DNA from 2 places in the Faecalibacterium sp. 7 genome. Region 2 is predicted to be linked to the other one. Evidence: a T-box and tRNA genes for the amino acid it is inferred to sense, from the RefSeq annotation. Region 2 holds a T-box; the other holds one or more tRNA genes.
The links. A T-box is a leader RNA that pairs with one kind of tRNA and senses whether it is charged. The one in region 2 lies ahead of asnS (asparagine--tRNA ligase), so its partner is inferred to be a tRNA-Asn.
Positions count from the first base shown of each region.

Region 1: it encodes a tRNA-Asn, which carries the amino acid that the T-box ahead of asnS (asparagine--tRNA ligase) is inferred to sense. The anticodon was not compared.

Region 1 is NZ_CP186911.1:2,036,501-2,047,891, reverse strand. Features, by position in the region: gene ACKXF7_RS10215 (PolC-type DNA polymerase III) at 1-4,099, shown strand, start outside; gene ACKXF7_RS10210 (MBL fold metallo-hydrolase RNA specificity domain-containing protein) at 4,279-5,886, opposite strand; gene typA (translational GTPase TypA) at 6,232-8,055, shown strand; tRNA gene ACKXF7_RS10200 (tRNA-Asn) at 8,217-8,293, shown strand; gene ACKXF7_RS10195 (peptidase domain-containing ABC transporter) at 8,752-11,085, shown strand; gene ACKXF7_RS10190 (hypothetical protein) at 11,327-11,391, shown strand, end outside.
Region 2 is NZ_CP186911.1:632,228-643,618, reverse strand. Features, by position in the region: gene ACKXF7_RS03300 (DHHW family protein) at 48-1,220, opposite strand; gene ACKXF7_RS03295 (MBOAT family O-acyltransferase) at 1,233-2,651, opposite strand; gene ACKXF7_RS03290 (DUF4358 domain-containing protein) at 2,870-3,445, opposite strand; gene ACKXF7_RS03285 (M15 family metallopeptidase) at 3,576-4,427, opposite strand; gene ACKXF7_RS03280 (SpoVA/SpoVAEb family sporulation membrane protein) at 4,512-4,973, shown strand; gene ACKXF7_RS03275 (stage V sporulation protein AD) at 5,072-6,094, shown strand; gene ACKXF7_RS03270 (SpoVA/SpoVAEb family sporulation membrane protein) at 6,091-6,447, shown strand; gene ACKXF7_RS03265 (hypothetical protein) at 6,434-6,820, shown strand; gene rpsT (30S ribosomal protein S20) at 6,890-7,150, opposite strand; gene gpr (GPR endopeptidase) at 7,317-8,102, shown strand; gene spoIIP (stage II sporulation protein P) at 8,224-9,360, shown strand; T-box leader at 9,393-9,653, shown strand; gene asnS (asparagine--tRNA ligase) at 9,702-11,090, shown strand.

The DNA.
Region 1 (11,391 bases), 1.4 Mb from region 2:
CTATGAAGGCTTTGAGCTGCGTATCCAGAACCTGTTTGGCTATGCCATGCTGGATGAAACCGCTCTGCGCGGCCTGATGGACGAAATGAAGCGGGACGGCGTGCCCATCAACGGCTTTCTGGACCGGTGCACCATCCAGATCGTTGGCCAGAAAATCACCATCGGCGTGTGCCATGGCACAAAATTTTTGCAGGAGATGCACTTTGAAAAGCTGCTTGCCGAGCGCATTGCAGCGCACACCGGGGTAACGCCGCAGGTAACACTGCAGAGCACCGTGAGTGAGGCGGAGCAGCATCAGCTGGAGGAAAAGCTGGAGCGCAAGATCGCGCCGCCGGTGGTCAAGTTCGAGAAAAAGAACACCGCACCGTCCATCAAGGTGGATGGTCTGGATCTGACCGATAAGCCTGTCACCATTTTCCATGGCAAAATGTTCACCCCCAAGAACCTCACCCCGCTGAAGGATCTGGGCGGTGAGGGCGGCAAGTGCGTCATCTGGGGCGATGTGTTCTTCTCGGAGGTCAAAGGCAACTACCGCAAGATCTACACCGTGTCCATCACCGACTATCAGGGCTCCATCAACCTGAAGATCCGTGCGCAGGAAGGTGAGGATTGCTCCAAGTGGGAGAGCCTTGGCAAGGGCACCACCCTCATCGTGCGCGGCGACTGCTCCTACGACAAGTACGAACACGATTATATCGTCTACCCCTACGATGTGCTCATCGTGGAGCGTAAAAAGCGGGAGGATACCGCACCGGTCAAGCGGGTGGAGCTGCATCTGCACACCAAGCTTTCCAGCATGGACGGCTTCTGCGACCCCGGCGGCATCGTCAAGCTGGCCCACCGCATGGGGCATCCGGCCATTGCCATCACCGACCACGGTGTGTGTCAGGGCTATCCGGAAGCCATGCTGGCAGCGGACGATATCCATAAATCCGATCCGGATTTCAAGTTGATCTATGGATGCGAAGCCTACTTTGTGGACGACATGATTCCCTGCGTGTACGGTGTGAAGGATCAGCCGCTGGACGGGGAGTTCTGCGTCTTTGATACCGAGACCACCGGCCTTGACCCGGGCGTAGAGTATATGACCGAGATCGGTGCCGTCATCGTGAAAAACGGCGAGGTGGTGGAGGAATTTGACACCTTTGTCAAGCCCGGCAAGCCCATCACCCCCAAGATCACCGAGTTGACCGGCATCACCAACGAAATGGTGGCGGATGCTCCCGGTGAAAAGGAAGCGCTGGAAGCCTTCCTCAAATTTGCGGGAGACCGCATCCTTGTGGGCCACAACGTCCACGCCTTTGATATGCGTTTCCTGCGCGCCGCCGCCAAGCGCAGCGGCATCAGGCTGGAGCCGACCTATATCGACACCCTGACCATGGCGCAGGCCATGTATCCCGGCCTGCACAATTACAAGCAGGGCACCATCAACAAACATCTGGAGCTGCCTGCCTACGAGGCCCACCGTGCCTGTGAGGACTCTGCCGCGCTGGGCCGTATCTTTGGTGTCATGCTGAAGGATCTGGAAGAAAAGCAGGTAGCAAAGGTCAGTGAGATCAACACCGGCCTTGGCGGCAACCGCGAGGTGCTGAAAAAGAAGTATTACCACCTCATCATTCTGGTCAAGAACCAGATGGGCCTGAAAAATCTGTACAAGATCGTCAGCGAAGCCCATGTAAACTACTTTTTCAAAAAGCCCCGGGTGCCCCGGAGCCTTTTGAACAAATATCGGGACGGCCTGCTGCTCACTTCCGCCTGCGAAGCCGGCGAGCTGTACCGGGCCATCGTGGATGGCACCAGCTACGAGGAACTGAAAAAGATCGCCGCCTACTACGACATCCTTGAGATCCAGCCGCTGGGCAACAACGCCTACATGGTGCGGGACGGCAAGGTAGACAGCGAAGAGGACATCAAAAACTTCAACCGCACGGTCATCAAGCTGGGCGAAGATCTGCACAAGCCGGTCATTGCCACTGGCGACGTGCACTTTACTGAGCCGGAGGATGCGGCGTACCGTGCCGTGCTGCAGGCGGGCAACGGCTTCAAGGATGCGGACAACCAGCCGCCCCTGTTCTTCCGCACCACGCAGGATATGCTGGCACAGTTCTACTACCTGCCCAAGGAAAAAGCCTACGAGGTGGTGGTGAAGAACCCCCGCAAGATCGCGGCGATGATTGACAACAATGTTCGTGCCATCCCGCGCGGCACCTACCCGCCCAGTATCGAGGGCGCAGAGCAGCAGCTGCGCGATGCTACGTGGGAACACGCCAAGCGTGATTACGGCGATCCCCTGCCCGAGATTGTGGAGAAGCGGCTGCAGAAGGAGCTGGACTCCATCTGCGGCCATGGCTACGCCGTGCTGTACGTCATTGCGGTCAAGCTGGTGGCCTACTCCAACGCGGGCGGCTATCAGGTGGGCAGCCGTGGTTCGGTCGGCTCATCGGCCGTGGCCCACTTCTCCGGCATCTCGGAGGTGAACAGCCTGCCGCCCCACTATCGCTGCCCCAAGTGCAAGCACAGCGAGTTCATCACCGATGGCAGCGTGGATGACGGCTTTGACCTGCCGGATAAAAACTGCCCCCACTGCGGCACCCGGATGCTGGTGGACGGCCACGACATCCCCTTCGAGACCTTTCTCGGCTTCTACGGCGACAAGGAGCCGGATATCGACCTGAACTTTTCCGGCGAGTACCAGTCCAACGTGCACCGCTACACCGAGGAGCTGTTCGGCAAGGCCAATGTGTTCAAGGCAGGCACCGTATCCGGTATTCAGGACAAGACCGCCTACGGCTATGTGAAAAAGTATCTGGATGAGCGCGGCCGCACGGTGAACCACGCCGAGGAGAACCGCCTGACTCTGGGCTGCACCGGCGTCAAGCGCACCACGGGCCAGCACCCCGGCGGCATGGTCGTTGTGCCGGACACCTACGAGATCTACGATTTCTGCCCCATCCAGCACCCGGCGGACGACGTGGCAGGCGGCCTGTTGACCACCCACTTCGAGTTCAAGTATCTGCACGACACCCTGCTCAAGCTGGACGAGCTGGGCCACGATATGCCCACCTTCTACAAGTATTTTGAGGAGTACACCGGTATCCCCATCGACAGCATCCCCATGAACGACCCCAAGGTGTACAGCCTGCTGACCAGCCCGGAAGCGCTGGGCGTGACCCCGGAACAGATCGACAGCCAGACCGGCACCTTCGGCATCCCGGAAATGGGTACCAACTTCGTGCGCGGTATGCTGGTGGAGGCACGCCCCAAGAACTTTTCCGAACTGATCCAGATTTCGGGCCTGTCCCACGGCACCGATGTGTGGACCGGCAACGCGGACGAGCTGATCCGCAGCGGCACCTGCACCATTGCGGAGGTCATTGGCTGCCGTGACAGCATCATGCTGTACCTGCTGCGCAAGGGTCTGGAACCCAAGATGGCCTTTGATATCATGGAGGCTGTGCGTAAGGGCAAGGTAGCCAAGGGCGGTTTCAAGGATGGCTGGGAGGAAGCCATGCGGGAGCACGAGGTGCCGGACTGGTACATCGAGAGCTGCCGCAAGATCAAGTATATGTTCCCCAAGGCCCACGCTGTGGCCTACCTGATGTCGGCCATCCGCCTGATGTGGTTCAAGATCTACCGCCCGCCGGAGTTCTATGCCGTGTACTTTACCGTGCGCGGCGACGATATCGACTACGAGGCCGCGGTGGGCGGCGCGGCAGTGGCCCGTGCCCACATGGAAGAAGTCAAGCGCCGCCTGAAGGAAGAGAAGAACGCCAAGGACGAGGATGTGCTGGTCAGCCTGCAGCTCGTCAACGAGATGCTGGTGCGCGGCTACGAGTTTTTGCCCATTGAGCTGGGCAAGAGCCGCGGCTCCAAGTATGTGGTGGAGGACGGCAAGGTGCGCCTGCCCTTCTGTGCACTGAAAGGCCTAGGCGGTGCCGCCGCCGAAGCTCTGGAACGTGCCACCATCCACGGTGAAGAGTATATCTCGGTGGAGGAGCTGCAACAGGCGTCCGGCGTCGGCAGCAGCATTCTGGACCGCCTGCGTCAGGTGGGCGCTCTGGGCGACCTGCCGGAAAGCAGTCAGGTGAGCTTTTTCTGAAAGACGCTACAAAATGATATGTCCCCCGGAGCAGGCAGAGCAGAGCCAGAACTCTGCACGCTCCGGGGGTATTTTTATGTCAGGGAAGAACATTCACGGGCTGGGCAGACACCGGTTTGCACAAAAAATTCGCCGTTCCTTTGTGGAAACGGCGAACATTGTTCTTGTATTGTTTTGCCTTATCGATCCCACTTGTCGCACAGGGCGTTGATCTGGTCGGCAAACTTTGCCAGATCCTTGTTGGCACCGCCCTCGTTGTGCTCAATGACACGCAGCAGGCGCTTGCCGGCACTGACCAGCCGCTGGAACACGCTGGCGGCACGGCTCTGCCCTTCGGATGCCTTGTGCTCAATGCGCACCCGGGAGCCCTCCTGCAGACAGACAGCACCCTCGGCACCAATGGCCCACTGTGCCCCATTGTAGGGTGCGCAGGCGGTAAAGCCCTGTTCGGTCAGGGTCTCCACAAAGCGGTCCTCGGTCTCGTCGTCGCCGTGCATCACAAAGACCCGCTTCGGCTTCTGCTCAAAGGCACCCACCCAGCGCAGCAGGCCCTCCCTGTCCGCATGGCCGGACATTCCGGTGAGCTGGCAGATCTCCGCCTGTACCTCAATGGGCTCACCAAACAGCTTGACGTTGACTGCGCCATCAATGAGGGTGCGGCCCAGCGTGCCCACCGCCTGATAGCCCACGAACAGGATCGTGCACTCCGGACGCCACAGGTTATGCTTGAGGTGATGGCGGATGCGGCCCGCTTCGCACATGCCGCTGGCCGAGAGGATGACCTTGGGCACACGGTCTGCGTTGATCATACGGGATTCATCACTGGTCACGGTCACCCGCAGGCCCGGAAGCGCAATGGGGTCGATGCCTTTTGCCAGCATGGCCCGGGTCTCTTCGTCAAAGCACTCCATGTCGGTATCCCGGAAGATCCGCGTTGCTTCAATGGCAAGCGGGCTGTCGATGTACACTGGGAAATTGCCGTGGCCTTTGACCAGCCCTTTTTCCTTGATCTCACGGATAAAGTAGAGCATCTCCTGCGTGCGGCCCACCGCAAAGCTGGGAACGACCACATTGCCGCCGCGGTCAAAGGTGCGCTGCAGGATCTTTGCCAGCTCGTTCACATAATCCGGCTTTGGACCGTGGCTACGGTCGCCATAGGTGGACTCCATAAAGACATAGTCCGCCTCTTTGATGTAGGTGGGGTCCCTGATGATGGGCTGGTCCGTATTGCCGATATCGCCGGAGAACACCAGTTTTGTGGTATTTTCGCCCTCGGTGATCCACAGCTCAATGCTGGCCGAGCCCAGCAGATGGCCCACGTCCACAAAGCGCGCCTCAATACCCGGCGCCAGCTCCACGCGCTGTTCATAGTTTACTCCCCTGAACAGCTTCATGGCCGCTTCGGCATCCTGTACGGTATACATGGGCTCCACCGGCTCTGCACCGGAACGCTGGCCCTTGCGGTTTTTCCATTCGGCTTCAAATTCCTGAATATGGGCCGAGTCCCGCAGCATGATGCCGCACAGCTCCACTGTAGGGTTCGTAGCATAGATGTTGCCCCGGAAGCCGTTGCGCACCAGCAGCGGCAGCATGCCGGTATGGTCGATATGGGCATGGGTAGCCAGCACCCAGTCGATTTCCCCGGGAGCGACCGGGATGGGCTGATTTTCGTAGACATCCTTGCCCTGCTCCATGCCGCAGTCGATCAGAAAGCGCCGTCCGGCCGCTTCGATCAGCGTACAGCTGCCGGTGACCTCATGGTTCGCGCCCAGAAACGTGATCTTCATAAAAACACCTCCGGTTTTGCAGCATTTTATCGGTACTTCTCCGGGCTGAGGGCCGGGAGTTTTCCCAGCGAATGATCCGAGGGTGGGAGCTGGAAGCCCCGAAATTTTGCGGGAAAAGCCCCCGGCTCGCAACCCCGTTCTCCGCATTTTGCTTTTGCACCCTTAGTATAGCATATTTTCAAGGAACACGCCGCACAAATCACGCCGCTTTTCTCGGGCATTCTGCCGAAAGGCTGAAAAAATTTTTATACAATCTTGACAAACCACCCTCTTCTGTTATAAACTTAGGATTGTATGACGTTCGTTCGTATTTTATGAGTTTTAATAATAGAGAGGTTGAATTTTATGGTTCGTAACGATTTGCGCAACGTTGCCATTATCGCTCACGTTGACCACGGCAAGACCACCCTGGTGGACGCAATGCTGCGTCAGAGCGGCGCGTTCCGCGACAATCAGGTCGTGGCTGAGCGCGTCATGGACAGCGGCGATATCGAGCGTGAGCGCGGCATCACCATTCTGGCCAAGAACTGCTCCTGCACCTACAAGGGCGTCAAGATCAACATCGTCGATACTCCGGGCCATGCCGACTTCGGCGGCGAGGTCGAGCGCGTGCTGAAGATGGTCAACGGCGTTCTGCTGCTGGTGGATGCTGCCGAGGGCTGCATGCCCCAGACCCGTTTCGTGCTGCAGAAGGCTCTGCAGCAGAACCTGAGCCTGGTGGTGGCCATCAACAAGATCGACCGTCCCGATGCCCGCATCAAGGAAGTCATCGATGAGGTGCTGTACCTGCTGATGGATCTGGGCGCCACCGATGAGCAGCTGGACTGCCCCATGCTGTTCTGCTGCGGTCGTGATGGCACCGCAAGTCTGGACCCGGATGTGCCCGGCACCGACCTGATCCCCCTGTTCGATACTCTGCTGAGCACCATCAAGCCGCCCGAGGGCGACCCCGAGGCTCCCTTCCAGATGCTGGTGTCCTCTGTGGACTACAACGACTTTGTGGGCCGCATTGGCATCGGCCGCATCCAGAACGGCGTTGCCAAGGTGGGCGAGGAAGTTGTCGTCTGTGACTGGCACAATCAGGATCTGAAGATGCGCGGCCGTCTGACCAAGCTGTACGACTTCCAGGCCAATGGCCGTCAGCCCTGCGATAACATCACCGCCGGCGATATCGTGGCCTTCTCCGGCCTGCCCGATGTGACCATCGGCAACACCCTGTGCAGCCCCTCCAATGTGGAGCCGCTGCCCTTTGTGAAGATCAACGACCCCACCGTGGAAATGACCTTCTCCGTCAATGACAGCCCGCTGGCCGGCCGTGAGGGCAAGTACGTTACCAGCCGTCAGATCCGTGACCGTCTGCAGAAGGAACTGCTGAAGGACGTTGCTCTGAAGGTGGAGGATTCTGCCACTACCGATTCCTTCCGCGTTATGGGCCGTGGCGAAATGCATCTGTCCATCCTGATCGAGACCATGCGCCGCGAAGGTTATGAGCTGCAGGTCTCTCCCCCGCACGTTCTGACCAAGGTCATCGACGGTAAGACCTATGAGCCCATGGAGCATGTTGTCATCGATGTGCCCACTCAGTATCAGGGCGCTGTCATGACCGGTCTGGGCCAGCGCAAGGCCATCCTGCAGCAGATGGAATCTCTGGGCACCGACCGCGTGCGTCTGGAGTTCCGTATGCCCAGCCGCGGCCTGTTCGGCTACCGTAACCAGTTCCTGACCGATACCCACGGCGAAGGCATCATCAACCAGATCTTCGACGGCTATGATGTCTGGGCCGGCATGATCGCCAACCGCTCCACCGGTTCTCTGGTCAGCTTCGAGACCGGCGAGGCCGTCACCTACGGTCTGTTCAACGCACAGCAGCGCGGTACTCTGCTGGTGGGCGCCGGTGAGAAGGTCTACGAAGGCATGGTCATCGGCTACACCGCTTCCGGCGAGGATGTGGATGTCAACGTCTGCAAGACCAAGCATCTGACCAACACCCGTGCATCCGGCTCTGACGATGCCCTGCGCCTGATCCCCATCAGCAAGCTGAGTCTGGAAGGCTGTCTGGAGTTCCTGGCACAGGATGAGCTGCTGGAGGTCACCCCCGAGAATCTGCGCATCCGCAAGCAGATCCTGAACCATGAGCAGCGCATGAAGGCCAAGAGCAAGCTGAAGTAAGCGTTCTGTTCCCTTATATAATATGTATTTCCCGCCCTGCAGCGTTTCAAAAACGCCGCAGGGCTTTTTGTTTTTGCAAAAAATTTCTGGTTTTGTAAAAAAGGGCTTGCAAAAGGCATTCTTATGCGGTATAATATCTCTCGCAGTCACAACTGTGATCTGCCTCTTTAGCTCAGTCGGTTAGAGCACCTGACTGTTAATCAGGGTGTCGCCTGTTCGAGTCAGGCAAGAGGCGCCAAAGCAGAGCAATGTTCCTTGCGGACATTGCTCTTTTTATTTGTGTCATATCCGGCAGCTGATGCCGCATGGATTTTCCCCTCCACCCCACCATCTCCGGTCTTTGTCTACAGCCCCGGAAAAAGCAGCATCTATGCAGAAAAAAGTATTCAGCTTAATGATTTCTTAAAAATTGACCACTTGAAGAAGATGTTGCATTGTGGTATACTTTTTATGTTCTTTGGGAATTAGTATCTGATTTTCCAAAGTCCGGTACACAGTTCCATGGGCATTTTGCCATTTTTAGCAGCAGTTGACCGGTGCTTTGCCGCCGTTCTCCGCAGGACGGGGTAAGCCACCGGTTTTTATACTGCTTACAGACTGTGTTTTTTTGCGTTGTCAGAGCTGCTGCCGTCCGCTTCCGTTGGAAGTGTTCTGCAGTCGTTTGAATAAATTTGTATATGATCAAAGGAAGCATCTATGCGTTATACCTACGTCCGGCAGCATGACACTACCGACTGTGCGGCTGCCTGCCTCGCAATGGTGTGCCTCCATTACAAAAAGGAAGTTACCATCACCCGCCTGCGCGATATGATGGGCACTGACCTGAAAGGCACGAACCTTGTTGGTTTGCAGAAAGCCGCTAACGAGTTGGGTTTTTCCACCGCAGCGGTTCGCGTGGACCGTGAAAATTTCCTCAGCGATTTCTCTTTGCCCTGTATCGCACAGGTCATTACCGACCAGGGTCTGGCCCACTTTGTGGTGGTCTTTAAAAAGACCACCATCAAGGATGAGGGTGAGCGCCGCAAGCACATGCTGAAGGAGTCGGAATCTGCCAAGGAAGACGAAAAGAACGGCAAAAAGCACAAGTGCAAGGATTATGTCATCATCGGCGACCCCGCCACAGAGCTGAAAAAGATCAGTCTGGATGAGTTCTACAAGAACTTTACGGGCGTTCTGCTGCTGATGAACCCCACCTCGGAGTTCAAGGGCGGCAAGGTGAAAAAGGGCGGCATGTTCAAGCGCTACATTGATCTGCTGCTGCCCCAGAAAAAGCTTTTCTTCTATGCAATTTTTGCCTCTCTGATCACAACGATCCTCGGCATTGCATCCTCCATGTTCAACAAGATCCTGATGGATGAGGTGCTGCCCTACGGATTGAATAATCTGCTGGTCACGCTGATCCTCGTGTTCAGCATGGTCAGCCTGACCAATACTCTGATCGGTTTTGTGCGGCAGTGGGTGCTGATCCATCTGTCCATCAAGATCGATATCCCGCTGATGATGGGCTACTTCGGGCACATCTTCCACCTGCCCATGAAGTTCTTTGCCACCCGCAAGACTGGTGATATCACCACCCGTTATTCGGACGCAAACACCATCAAGTCCATCTTCACCAGCATTGCGCTGAGTCTGATCATGGATATCTCCATGGCCATCATCACCGGCATCATTCTGTTCCGCATGAACGCGATGCTGTTCTCCATTTCGCTGTTCATGGCGCTGGTCAGCATTCTGCTGGTGCTGATCTACAAGCAGCCGTATAAGAAGATCAACGAAGAGACCATGGTGCAGTCTGCTGCACTGAACAGCCAGATGATCGAAAGCCTGCGCGGCATTGAGACCGTCAAGTGCAACGCCAACGAGGACACCGAGCTGGAAAACCTCGAGCGTGAATACATCAAGAGCCTGAAGATCAGCCTGCGTTCCAGCCGCATCAGCACCACACAGGGTCTGATCTCCGCCTTCATCTCCATGATCTTTGGCATGCTGACCACATATGTGGGCATCAGTCAGGTGCTGAACGGCGAAATGACGCTGGGCGGCTATATGGCTTTCAGCACCCTGTCTTCCTACTTCACTTCTCCGCTGAGCAACCTGATCGGTCTGCAGATGCAGATCCAGGAAGCCAACATCTCCATGAAGCGTCTGACCGAGATCATGGACTATCCTTCTGAAACTGCCGGTGACGAGGATCGCACGGATCTGGAAAAGGTGGAGGGCGACATCGAGTTCAAGGATGTCACCTTCCGTTACGGCAACCGTGCTCCTGCACTGGATCACATCAGCTTTACCATCCCGGCCGGCAAAAAGGTGGCTCTGGTGGGCAGCAGCGGCAGCGGCAAGTCCACCATCACCAAGCTTCTGCTCAAGTATTATGAGCCGGAGGATGGCGAGATCGACTTCAACGGTGTGAATCTGACGGAATACACCAACGATTCTGTCCGCCGCGCAATTTCCTATGTGCCGCAGAACGTTGAGCTGTTCAGCAAGACCATCTATGACAACATCCGTGTTTCCCGCATGGATGCCACCATGGACGAGGTCAAGGAAGCTGCCAAGAAGGCCGATGCGCACGACTTTATCCGTCATCTGCCCCTGCAGTACAACACCTATCTGGAGGAAGCCGGCAACGGCCTGTCCGGCGGTGAGAAGCAGCGCATTGCACTGGCTCGTGCTTTCCTGAAGGATTCCAACCTCTACATTCTGGATGAGTCCACCAGCAACCTCGACTTTGCAACGGAAAACCTGATCTTCAACATGATCTATGACCAGCTTGCGGATCGTTCCATGCTGATCGTTGCTCACCGCCTGTCCACCGTCCGTGACTGTGACATGATCCTGGTGATGGATCACGGCCAGATCGTGGAGCGCGGCACCCATGAGGAGCTGCTTGCCAAGGAAGGCAGATACTACGAGCTGTGGAACATGCAGCAGGGTATTTACCGCAGCAAGAAAAAGGCAGAACCCAAGCAGCCTGTCATGCAGGCTGTCGTGGAAGAGGATGACGACGGCGAGTCGATCACCTATTGATATGCTGAGATCGGATGGAGTTCCGGTTCCATAATATGACTGCCAGGGCCATCGATGCTGACAACAGAAAGCCTGTTTGTCTCGTCTGTCCTGAATAAGGAAGATGGTGTTACCCTGAAGCGGCGCGGTCTGCTCAGGTGACAATGCCTTACTATGGTGTGCCCGGAGACAAAGCGCCTCCGGGCACATTTTATCTAACGCCGATGTAAAGTAAATCTGAAACGAAACAGAGGTATTTATCATGAATGAGATCAAAGTAGCTGAAAACAAGACCCTCAAGCTTACCAATGTGCTCTCCCGCGAGAT
Region 2 (11,391 bases):
CTGGGCGGTCGGCAGAGGGGCGTGTTCCTGTGCGGGAGAAGGCGGGTTTACCCCGTTACTCCGGCACGGTAGAGGTACGGGTCGCTCTTGAAGCTGTCAAAGCTGTACAGCACCAAAATCTGGTCGTAGCCGTTGTCGGCGATCAGCTGATCCAGTCCATAGTTGTAGTTGCGGAAGTCCACCACGTCGATCTCGGCGTAGTTTGCGGTCAGGTAGGGCGCAAAGCAGTTGGCGTAGCTGTCCTTGATGACCAGAATGCGTCCGGTGCCATTGCCCTCGATGCGGCTCAGGCCGTTGTTGCCGTGCAGGAACATGGCGTATTTGTCGTACACATTCAGCTTGTCGGTGTCGTACAGACCGGTGGTCTGGCCGTCCGTCGGCTGGCCTGCCGCCGTCACGTTCCAGATGGTCAGGGCGTTCGGCAGGTCGTAGTAGGTGATGGTATCCGGCACTGCATTCCATGTGCGGGCCTTGGAGTAGTGGGTGCCGTAGAAGTTTTCGGCCGTCAGAGCGGTGTGGGCGGCGGGGTCGAAGGGGGTCAGGCCCAGCGCACCGCAGAGCTGCTGGTAGGCGTAGTATGCGCCAAGGCTCGTCCAATGGTGGTCGGTGCGGTAGTAGATATATTCGTCCTTGTGCTCGGCAAGGGTCTGCCGCACGTCCACAAAGCGGCCGCCTGCCGCCTGCACGGCGGCAGAGAGCTGGTCGAGGTAGGCATCCTCGTCCAGCAGCGGCGCATTTGCAGGCACTTTCTCCGGATAGATCACCGATGCTGCCGGTGCCAGCAGAACATCCACCTTGCCCGGGTACCGCTGACACAGCGCTTCCACGGCGGCGGTGTTCTTGGGCAGGGTGCGGTTCTCGCTGTCCAGCAGGCCGAAGGTGCGGGGGAACATCATGTGCTCTTTGCCCAGCAGGATGCCGCCGCTCTGCTCCTTTTGCAGCAGGGTGGTCTCCACCACGCTCTGCAGGCTGATCCAGTTATCGCGGCCGAACACCTGATCCTTCACGTATTTGGTGTAGGCGGTAAAATAGCTGTTCAGCCCCTTGGCGGAAAGCTGGGTCAGCGCCGGGCGCTGGCTGAGGGTGGTGTTCTCCATTTCGCTGTAGGCACGATCCGGTGTAATAAGGTCCAGTGCGAACAGACCAATAAAGAACAGGCTGAACACCACCAGCACCGGGTAGTGCAGGAGCGAAGAGGATCGTTTGGAATGCTTGTCCATCTTCACGCCTCCTTAAAAGTTAAAGTAGAGGAACGGGCTGTTGGTGCTGCCCACCACATAGGCGGTGGAGATCACCAGCAAGGTCAGGATGGCGGCACAGCGGGTGACCATGTTCCTGCGGAGCACATCCCAGAGCTTTTCAATGAGCGGGGTGCAGCACACCACGCTCACCGCCAGTAGCACACCGTAGTTGCGCAGGAAATACAGCGGAGATACGCCGCCGGAGGGGATGAACAGCTTCTGGAACAACAGGCCGAAGCTTACGCCTGTGTCGTTGCCCACGAACATGGCCCAGCCCACCACCACGAGGAACAGGGTGTAGATGTGGGGCCAGACTTTACCCTTTTGCAGGTGGGGCAGCAAAAACAGCTTTTCTGCCGCCAGCAGTACAAAGTAGTACAGGCCCCAGCAGATGAAGTTCCAGTTCGCGCCGTGCCAGATGCCGGTGAGCAGCTCCACCACGAACAGGTTGAAGATCTGGCGCTTCAGGCCCTTGCGGTTGCCGCCCAGCGGGATATATACATACTCCCGGAACCAGCCGGACAGGGTCATGTGCCAGCGCCGCCAGAACTCGGTGATGGATGCGGAGATATACGGGTAATTGAAGTTTGCGGGGAAGTCGAAGCCCAGCATCTTGCCCATGCCAATGCCCATCATGGAGTAGCCGGAAAAGTCAAAATAGAGCTGCAGACTGTAGGCGATGATGCCCAGCCACACCAGCGGGGTGGAGGCGTTGGCAAGACCCACAAAGGTGGTGGAGGGGCTGTCTGCCACCCCGATGATGTCGGTCCACAAAGCGCCGATGGCGTCCGCCAGCAGCACCTTTTTGGCAAGGCCGAAGGTGAACAGGGTCATGCCCTCTTCGATCTGCTGCAGGCTGTAGCGGTGCCGGTATACGTGCAGCTGGCTGGAGACATCGCGGTATTTGACGATGGGGCCCGCGATGAGCTGCGGGAACATGACCACGTAGGCACCGAAGTCGATGATATTGCGCTCCGCCTTCACATCCCGGCGGTAGACGTCGATGGAGTAGGACAGGGTCTGGAAGGTGTAGAAGCTGATGCCCAGCGGCAGGGTGCCGATGCCCTGGATCTCGGCAAAGCCGGTGCCCAGCAGGGCATTGACGCTGCGCAGAACGAAGTTTGCGTATTTGAAATAGAACAGCATCCCAAGGCTGCCGATCAGGGCGGCAAGCAGGAACGCTCTGCGCAGGGCCGGGCGCTGGTCAAAATGCTCGATGGCAAGGCCGCTGATATAGTTGATCAGGATCAGGGCCACCATCACCGGGAAGAAGCGTACCTCGCCCCAGCAGTAGAACACCAGACTGCACAAAAACAGCACGGTATTCTTGAGCTTCGGGGGTGCAAGGTAGTACAGCGCCAGCGTGATGGGCAGAAAGCGGAACAGGAAGATTATGGTGCTGAAAACCAAGGCGTCAGCCTCCTTTTGAATTAAATCGGAAGAAACCCTCTCAGGCCGCTTCGCGTCCAGCTCCCCCGAGGGGGAAGCTTTTTTGCAAGACAACAAGGCCCGCGTCTCCAAAGCTCCCCCTTTCGGGGGAGCTGGCAACGCCGAAAGGCGTTGACTGAGAGGGTCACTACCGAAAAAAGCCGATGCCGCAAATGGCACCGGCTTCGGGTGGTTCGGGTTTATGCCAGAGCGTTGTTCACGGCGCTGTCCAGATCAGCGGTGCACTCGTTGGATGCGATCACCATGACCACGGTGTTGTCCTTGAAGGCGATGACGGCGTTCTCCACGTTGTCCTGTGCCTGTGCGAACTCGGCGTAGTTGCCGTAGAAGGCCACCTGATCCTGCTGGTAGGCAGCCAGCTGGTTTGCCACATCCTCGGCCTTGCCGTCGGCGGCTTCCATCACCAGCACCAGACCGGCGTCGCCGTTGTCGTTGCTCTTGACGCCCTTGTAGCTCACCACGTCCTCAGCCTTCAGGCCGAAGTCGTACTCGATGTTCATGGCTGCGATCTCGAACTGGTTGGAAATGGGGTCCTGCTCCAGCAGGGCGTTGTAGATGCCGTCCAGTGTGTCGGTGCCGTTTTCCGCATTGTCCACCACAGAGGACACAGCGGCGCTGGAAGCGGAAGATTCCGCCGCAGCGGTGGAAACGGAGGACGGCGCAGCGGAAGAGCTGCTGCTGCCGCAGCCGGTCAGTGCAGCTGCAGCCAGCGCACCGGTGAGGGTGATTGCAATAATTTTTGTGCGATTTATCATAAAATATTCCTTCTTTTGTTCAAAACATTCTCGCAGCTGCCCAAAGCGGTCCTGCATCAGGGCAGACTATTGTTATCTTACCATAACCGCGTGCAAAATGCAACGCGCAGACCACCGGTTTTACGGATTTTTAACCGGCCGTGTTTTCCCCTGCGGCCAGCTTCTGCAGCAGGGCAACGGCGTCCTCAAGGCACAGGCCGCTCTGCTGGATGAGAGCCGCATTCTCCGGCCCTACATAGCGCCAGTGCCACGGCTCATAGGTGATCTCGGTGACGGCTTCGGCGTCCTTGGGATACCGCAGGATGAAGCCGTACTCCACGGCGTGGGCCTTCAGCCATCGGAAGGCAGCCGTCTTTTCAAAGCCCGTGTCAAGGCCGGTGTGCTCCGGGCTGTTCAGGTCGGCGGCAAGGCCGCAGTTGTGCTCGGAGTAGCCCGGAGGATTCACGATGGAAGCGGCCTTCTGCAGGGCCTCGGCCCGGCTCAGCCCCTTGTCCAGATAATACTGGGTCTTTTTGTTGTAGAGCCCTTCCTGATACTTCACGCTGCGGTAGCCGCTCTGCATCCAGATGGTCACGCCCTCTTTGGCGGCAGCGGCCTGCATGGCAAGAAAGGCGTCGGCGGCTTCGGTCTGCAGGGTCTTATTGACGGCGGTGGCCGAACCGCATTCTCTGGTGGTAAAGGTGTAGTCCTCCGGCATCTTGTTGGTATGGTTCACCAGCACCATGCGGGGGTCGTCCAGCATGGCCTGCGCCTGCTGAGCGGAGAGCAGGCCGGGCTCTTCCTCCACGGCCGAAGCCGCACCGGAAGCAGGACTGGCGGCTGCTGTACTGCTGACAGAAGCCGCCGATGCACTGGGAACGGCGGCATGACGGCTGAGCAGGAAAGAGACTCCGCCCGCAGCCGCGCAGGCCGCAAGGGTGAAAGCAAGCAAACGGCGCGCAGCCGGGCGCAGAGGATGGCGGTGATGGGGAGTTGGATGCATGGAAAGCCTCCTTTCCGGCGGGGTTGTACCATTGTGTATAGAATGGGCATCCCATGGGCAGACTATGCCCGGAGGGAACAGGATATGAAGATGACAGCACAGGAATATGCGCGCCGGGTGCGGCGTGTGGGGCCGCACTCACCTCTGGGAACAGACTGTCTGTGGGCCTTTTGCGTGGGCGGCGGCATCTGCCTGCTGGGCGAGATACTGCGCCAGCGGTATCTTGCCATGGGGATGGAAGCCGACCTTGCCGCTACCCTGACCAGCTGCACCCTGATCGCCCTTTCGGCGGTGCTTACTACGCTGGGGTGGTATCAGAAGCTGGCGGCAAAGGCGGGGGCCGGGTCGCTGGTGCCCATCACGGGCTTTGCCAACGCAGTGGTCAGCGCAGCCATCGAGTTCAAGGCCGAGGGCCGGGTGCTGGGCACCGGGGCCAAGATGTTCACCATCGCCGGGCCGGTCATCGTATATGGTACGCTGGCGGCGGTGGTGTACGGCGCGGTGCTGTGGGGGCTGAACACGCTGGGGATGCCCGTCCTTTTATAAAAACGGGCAAGTGTGCCGTAAGATTGCAGCATGCTGTTATTATACAACATTTTATGGAACTTTTTCCATCTATTTTCCACGAAGGAGAAATTTTGCCTATGTCGATCCGGTGCGGGGACACCCTGCTGTTCCAGACGCCGCCGGTCATTGCTGCAGGGGCGGCAGTGGGCGGCAAAAAAGAGGGCGAAGGCCCGCTGGCTGCAGAGTTCGATGAACTGAGCGCAGACAACCGCTTTGGCCAGTCCAGCTGGGAAGCTGCGGAAACATACCTGCAGCTGCGTGCCGCACGGCTCTGCCTGCAAAAAGCGGCGCTCCCGCAGGAAAAGGTGCAGCTTGCCCTTGCAGGGGACCTGCAGGCCCAGTGCACGGCGTCCAGCTACGCCATGCGGGAGCTGGGCGTGCCCTTTGCCGGGCTGTTCGGGGCCTGCAGTACCATGGCCGAGGGGCTGGCGCTGGGGGCTGCCTTGTGCGAGAGCGGCGCGGCCCGGGCGCTGCTGGCTATGGCGTCCAGCCACTTCTGCGCGGCAGAACGGCAGTTCCGCACGCCCCTGAGCTATGGGGCTGTGCGCACGCCTACGGCCCAGTGGACGGCCACCGCTGCCGGGTGCTGCCTTCTGCAGCCGCAGGGTGCGGGCGTGGGCATTGCAGCAGCCGCCTTTGGCCGGGTGCAGGATTATCAGGTAAAGGACATCAACAACATGGGAGCCGCCATGGCTCCCGCAGCGGCTTCGACCCTGCTGCACTATTTCAAGGATACCAACACCGAACCGCAGGAGTTCGACTGCATCTATACCGGCGACCTTGGACAGACCGGCAGTCAGCTGCTGCGGGAGCTGCTGGCCGCCGAGGGCCTGCTCATCCGGAACCATGTGGACTGCGGATGCATCCTGTTTGACCCGAACGAGCAGCGGGTGAAGAGCGGCGGCTCCGGCCCGGGCTGCTGCGCAGCGGTGCTGTGCGGGCATATCCTGCCGCGCCTGCGCCGGGGCAGCCAGAAACGAGTGCTGTTCGTAGCCACCGGGGCCCTGATGAGCCAGACGACCTTTTTGCAGAAGGAAAGCATCCCTGCGGTGGCCCATCTGGTGGAGCTGCGCGCCCCGCAGAAAGGAGGTACGGCATGAATTATTTCTGGGCGTTCTGCGTGGGCGGGGCCATCTGCGCGGCGGGGCAGCTGCTCATCGACCTGACCGGCCTGACCCCGGCCCGCATCCTGACCGGATACGTGGCGGCGGGCGTTGTCCTTTCCGCCATCGGGTGGTATGCCCCGCTGGCCGAGTTCGCAGGCTGCGGTGCCACCGTGCCCCTGCTGGGCTTTGGGCATCTGCTGGCAAAGGGGGTCCGCACCGCTCTTGCCGAGGAGGGGGCCGTGGGCATCCTCACCGGCGGGCTGACCGCTGCTGCGGCCGGCATCACCACCAGCCTTGTGTGCGGCGTGGTGTGCAGCTGGGCAGGGAAAAGCCATGACCAGAACTGAAGAAGAAATACACCAGAACATCGTCACTTTGTCCGCCACTCTTCGCCCTGTTTTTCCACCGCACGGCGGTAAACTGTGGAAAACAGGAGGTGATGTGCATGAAGCACCGCTGGACCACCCTTTTGTGGGAGCTGTGGGCCGCGCAGGCTGTCTGTGCGGCGGCAGCACTGCCGCCGGGCAGCGGGTTCCATACATGCCCGGCTCTGGTACTGCCGGGGCTTGCCCTTGCGGCGGCGGTGCCCACGGCATGGGCTGCGTGGGCGCTGTTTGCCGAGCCGCCCGATCCCTGCCGCCGGAGCGGCTTCTGGGGCCGGTGTCGGAGTTCGATCTTGCCGCCCTGTGCGATCTGGAACAGCCTGCTGCCGTGCCATAAAGCGGGCAAAACAAAAACCCCTGTGCCGGAGATCCGGTACAGGGGTTTTGTTCGTCAATCAGAAAGCAATCAAGCGTTCTTGTTAGCACGCTTTGCCATACGGCTGATCTTGCGGCTGGCGGTGTTCTTCTTGATGACACCCTTAGCGCGAGCCTTGTCGATCGCGGAAACAGCAGCCAGGACGGTTGCGTCCTTGTCAGCGGCATTCGCATCGATGGCAGCGTCTGCCTTCTTGACGACTGTTTTCAGGTTGGTCTTAATGGCCTTGTTGTGAGCCTGCTCTGCAACAGCCTGCACGACACGGTCCTTCTGAGATTTGATGTTAGGCATTCGTTCCACCTCCTTGGCTACCTATAACAGCGCACCTTATGATACCATATTTGTCGTATTAACGCAAGCGTTTTTTTGATTTTTGTTTAGAAAAGTTTGATTTTTGCCATACTTTCTGCGTACAGAGGGGGCATTTGGCCCCAAAACAGGCAGGAGGGGCGAGAAAATGCGCTTTACGGATATGGCCGATGAGCTGTTTGGCACGGCAGAGGGGGCCCTGCCCGCGGGGGTGCGGCTGGCAACGGCAAAACGCGGCGGCGTCACCGTTACACGGGTAGAGATCGCGCGGGAGGGGCTCAGCCGGCCCCGGGGACGGTATGTGACACTGGAGATGCCCAGCGTCAGCGTGCTGGACGAGCGGGACGCCGACGTCATCGAGACCTGCGCGGCGGAGCTGCGGGCCCTGCTGCCGCCGGAGGGGCCGGTGCTGGTGCTGGGGGTGGGCAGCCGCCGCATCACGGCAGATGCGCTGGGCCCCCGCACGGTGCAGAAGGTGCTGGTCACGATGGGGCCGCAGCATGCGCTGCCGGTGCGCGGCATCCGGCCCGTGGCCGCCATTGCGCCGGGGGTGTCGGGCAGCACCGGGCTCACCCTGTGCCAGCTGGCCGGAGCAATGGTGGAAGCGGTGCGGCCTGCAGCCCTCATCTGTGTGGACAGCCTTTGCAGCACCGAGGGGGTGCGTCTGGGCCGCAGCATCCAGTTTTCGGATACCGGGCTGCACCCGGCGCAGGCAGACCACGCAAGGCATCTGGACGCCGGAATGCTGGGCGTGCCGGTGGTCGCAGCGGGCATCCCCACCCTGATGGAAGCGGAGGAGGGGGCGGATCTTGTGGTGACGCCCCGGGCGCTGGACAGCGTCATTGCCCACGGCTCGGCTCTGCTGGCAGCAGCCATCAACCGGGCCCTGCAGCCCCGGCTGAGCGTGGCGCAGCTGTGCTGGCTGACCGGCTGATAACGTTTTTTGCAGAGCGTGGCGGCTGCAGCCTGAAAGTGCACAGCCCCCTTGGGATTCTGCGCTATTTTGCACCCGGCCCGGCATACAATAATAAAAACAGCCGGAAGGAGGTGCCGCCATGCGCAGCAGGACCCCGCTGCCCGCCCGGGGACAGGGGCAGGTCAGGCCATTTCTGGAAGCGGCAGTGCTTTTTGCCGCACTATGTATCTTTGCCCGCAGCGCGGCGCTGGGGTTGGCAGCGGCCATCGCGGCACCGCTGCCCATGGCCGAGACCCTTCTCTGGCTGGGCCGGCAGTCCGCAGGAGAAACGGCATCCTCGGTGCAGGAGCAGGCAGAGCCGGAGTCCGTACCGCAAGGGCCCGCTTCTTCCCTGCCGCAGGCCGTGCAGGCGCTGACCGGGAACATTGAGGACTACCTTGTGCCCCTGCTGGGGGAGGATGCCCGCCCGGCAGATGCGGGAAAGATCATTGAAAAGCAATATCCGCAGGGCAGCGGCGAAAAGTACATCCCCTGCGGGGCGGGCAGCATCAAGAACAACACCCGGCAGAGCGCAGCGGACATTGCGGCAGAGATCCAGAATCCGCTGCCCTTTGCCATCGAGCCGGACAGCCCCGACCCGCAGGTGCTGGTGATGCACACCCACGCCACCGAGGACTACCGTCTTTCGGCAGGGCTGTGGTTCGCCCCCGGCGACGGTGCCCGCAGCACCGACTGCAGCGTGAACATGTGTGCGGTGGGACGCGTGGTGGCCGACACCCTCAATGCGGCGGGCATCAACACCCTGCACGACGAGACCCTGAACGACTACCCCAGCTACACCGGCAGCTATGCCAACAGCCGGGCCGTAGTGCAGCAGTATCTGGCCCGGTACCCCAGCATCAAGGTGGTGCTGGACGTCCACCGGGACGCCATCGAGACCGAAAGCGGCTCCCGCTATGCCCCGGTGTGCACGGTGGACGGGCGGCAGGCCGCGCAGGTCATGATCATCTGCGGGTGCGACAACGGCACCACCGTCCGGCTGCCCGGCTGGCGGCAAAACCTGCGCTTTGCTGCCGCGTGGGAGCGCAGTATGGAGGAGATGTACCCCGGGTTCACCCGGCCGGTGCTGTTCAGCTACCGGTTCTATAATCAGGACCTGACCACCGGCAGCCTGCTCATTGAGATCGGCGGGCACGGCAACAACCTGAACGAGGCCCTCTACGCCGGGCAGCTGGCGGCAAAGGGCCTTGCCGCCGCATTGCTGGGCGGTGCTTGACAAAACGCCGCCAAAGTGCTATTTTTTAAAGGTCAAATGCCTTGATCGGGAAAAGTAGCGCGGGCCGTCCGGCCCAGAGAGTGCGGCACAGCTGAGAGCCGCGCCCGTGCGCCGCGCGAACGAACACCCGGGAGCAGCAAGCTGAACACGGCCTTTTGGAATGGACCGCCAGTAGGTGCGCCGCAGGTCCTGCGTTAGGGGGACAGCGCTTTTTTGAGCGCGTGAGCGACCGGACACTTCCGGTAATTCAGGTGGCACCGCGGACATTACAAGACAGCTTGTTCGCCCTGAACTTTCAGGGAGAAAAAGCTGTCTTTTTTGTGTTATAAAGGAGAACTATCATGGAACGTACCGAGATCGTTTCGCTGTTCAAAAACACCCCCGCCGACGGCACCGAGATCACCGTCTGCGGCTGGGCAAAGAACATCCGAGACTCCAAGAACATCGGCTTCATCGCCCTGTCGGACGGCGGCTGCTTCAAGACCCTGCAGGTGGTGCTGGAAGCCGGCAAGCTGGCCAACTACGATGAGGTCATCCACACCGGTCTGTACAGCAGCCTGCGCATCAAGGGCAGGCTGGTGCTCACCCCGCAGGCAAAGCAGCCCTTTGAGCTGAACGCCGACAGCGTGGAGATCCTGGGCGACTGCCCCGCAGAGGAATATCCCCTGCAGAAAAAGAAGATGAGCATGGAGTATCTGCGCACCATGCCCACCCTGCGCCCCCGCACCAACACCTTCAACGCTGCATTCCGGGTGCGCAGCGTCGCCGCTTATGCGATCCACAAGTTCTTCCAGGAGAACGGCTTCGTCTATGCACACTCTCCGCTGCTGACAGCCTCCGACTGTGAGGGCGCCGGTGAAATGTTCCGCGTCACCACGCTGGATCTGGAGAATGTGCCCAAGAACGAGGACGGCACTGTGGATTACACCCAGGACTTCTTCGAGAAGCCGGTCAACCTGACCGTTTCCGGCCAGCTGGAAGCCGAAGCCATGGCCATGGCATTCGGCAAGGTGTACACCTTCGGCCCCACCTTCCGCGCCGAGAAGAGCTTCACCACCCGTCACGCCGCCGAGTTCTGGATGATCGAGCCGGAGATGGCATTCTGCGACCTGTCCGGCTACATGGACACTGCCGAGGCCATGACCAAGTACGTCATCCGCTACGTGCTGGACAACTGCCCGGATGAAATGGCCTTCTTCAATCAGTTCATCGACAAGGGCCTCATCGAGCGCCTTGAGCTGGTGGCAAACAGCGAGTTTGGCCGCATCAGCTACACTGACGCCATCGAGATCCTGAAGAAGAACAACAAGAAGTTCCAGTTCCCCGTGGAGTGGGGCGTGGACATCCAGACCGAGCACGAGCGCTACCTGACCGAGGTAGTGTTCAAGAAGCCTGTGTTCGTTACCGACTACCCGAAGGAGATCAAGAGCTTCTACATGAAGCAGAACGCCGACGGCAAGACCGTGGCAGCCGCAGATATGCTGGTGCCCGGCATCGGCGAGCTGATCGGCGGCAGCCAGCGTGAAGAGGACTACGACAAGCTGGTAGCCCGCATGGACGAGCTGGGTCTGGACAAGTCCAGCTACGACTGGTACCTGAACCTGCGCAAGTTCGGCGGCGTGGAGCACTCCGGCTACGGTCTGGGCTTCGAGCGCATGATCATGTACCTCACGGGCATCCAGAACATCCGTGACGTGCTGCCCTTCCCCCGCACCGCATACGGATTCTGAGTATGACGATTTGAATGCCCTCCGCTTGCGCTTTGGGCATATTCAGCGGAATGAATTTTTAATATTCGTGTTTGTCGCGGCCTGCGGGCCGCTCCAAACACATTTTCACGCAAGGGGCCGTATCCGGAAACTGCTGCTTTAAAATGATACAGCTGTTGACCGCGGCGGCCTTACCTGTGAAAGTGCGATCCCGGAAAGTCCACAGACTTTCCGGGATCGCTTTCTATAAAAATTTTACCGCTATGATTGCCAGAGCAAAGCGAAGGCAATTCTAAATCGCAAGATGTCCGACTTTTCAACA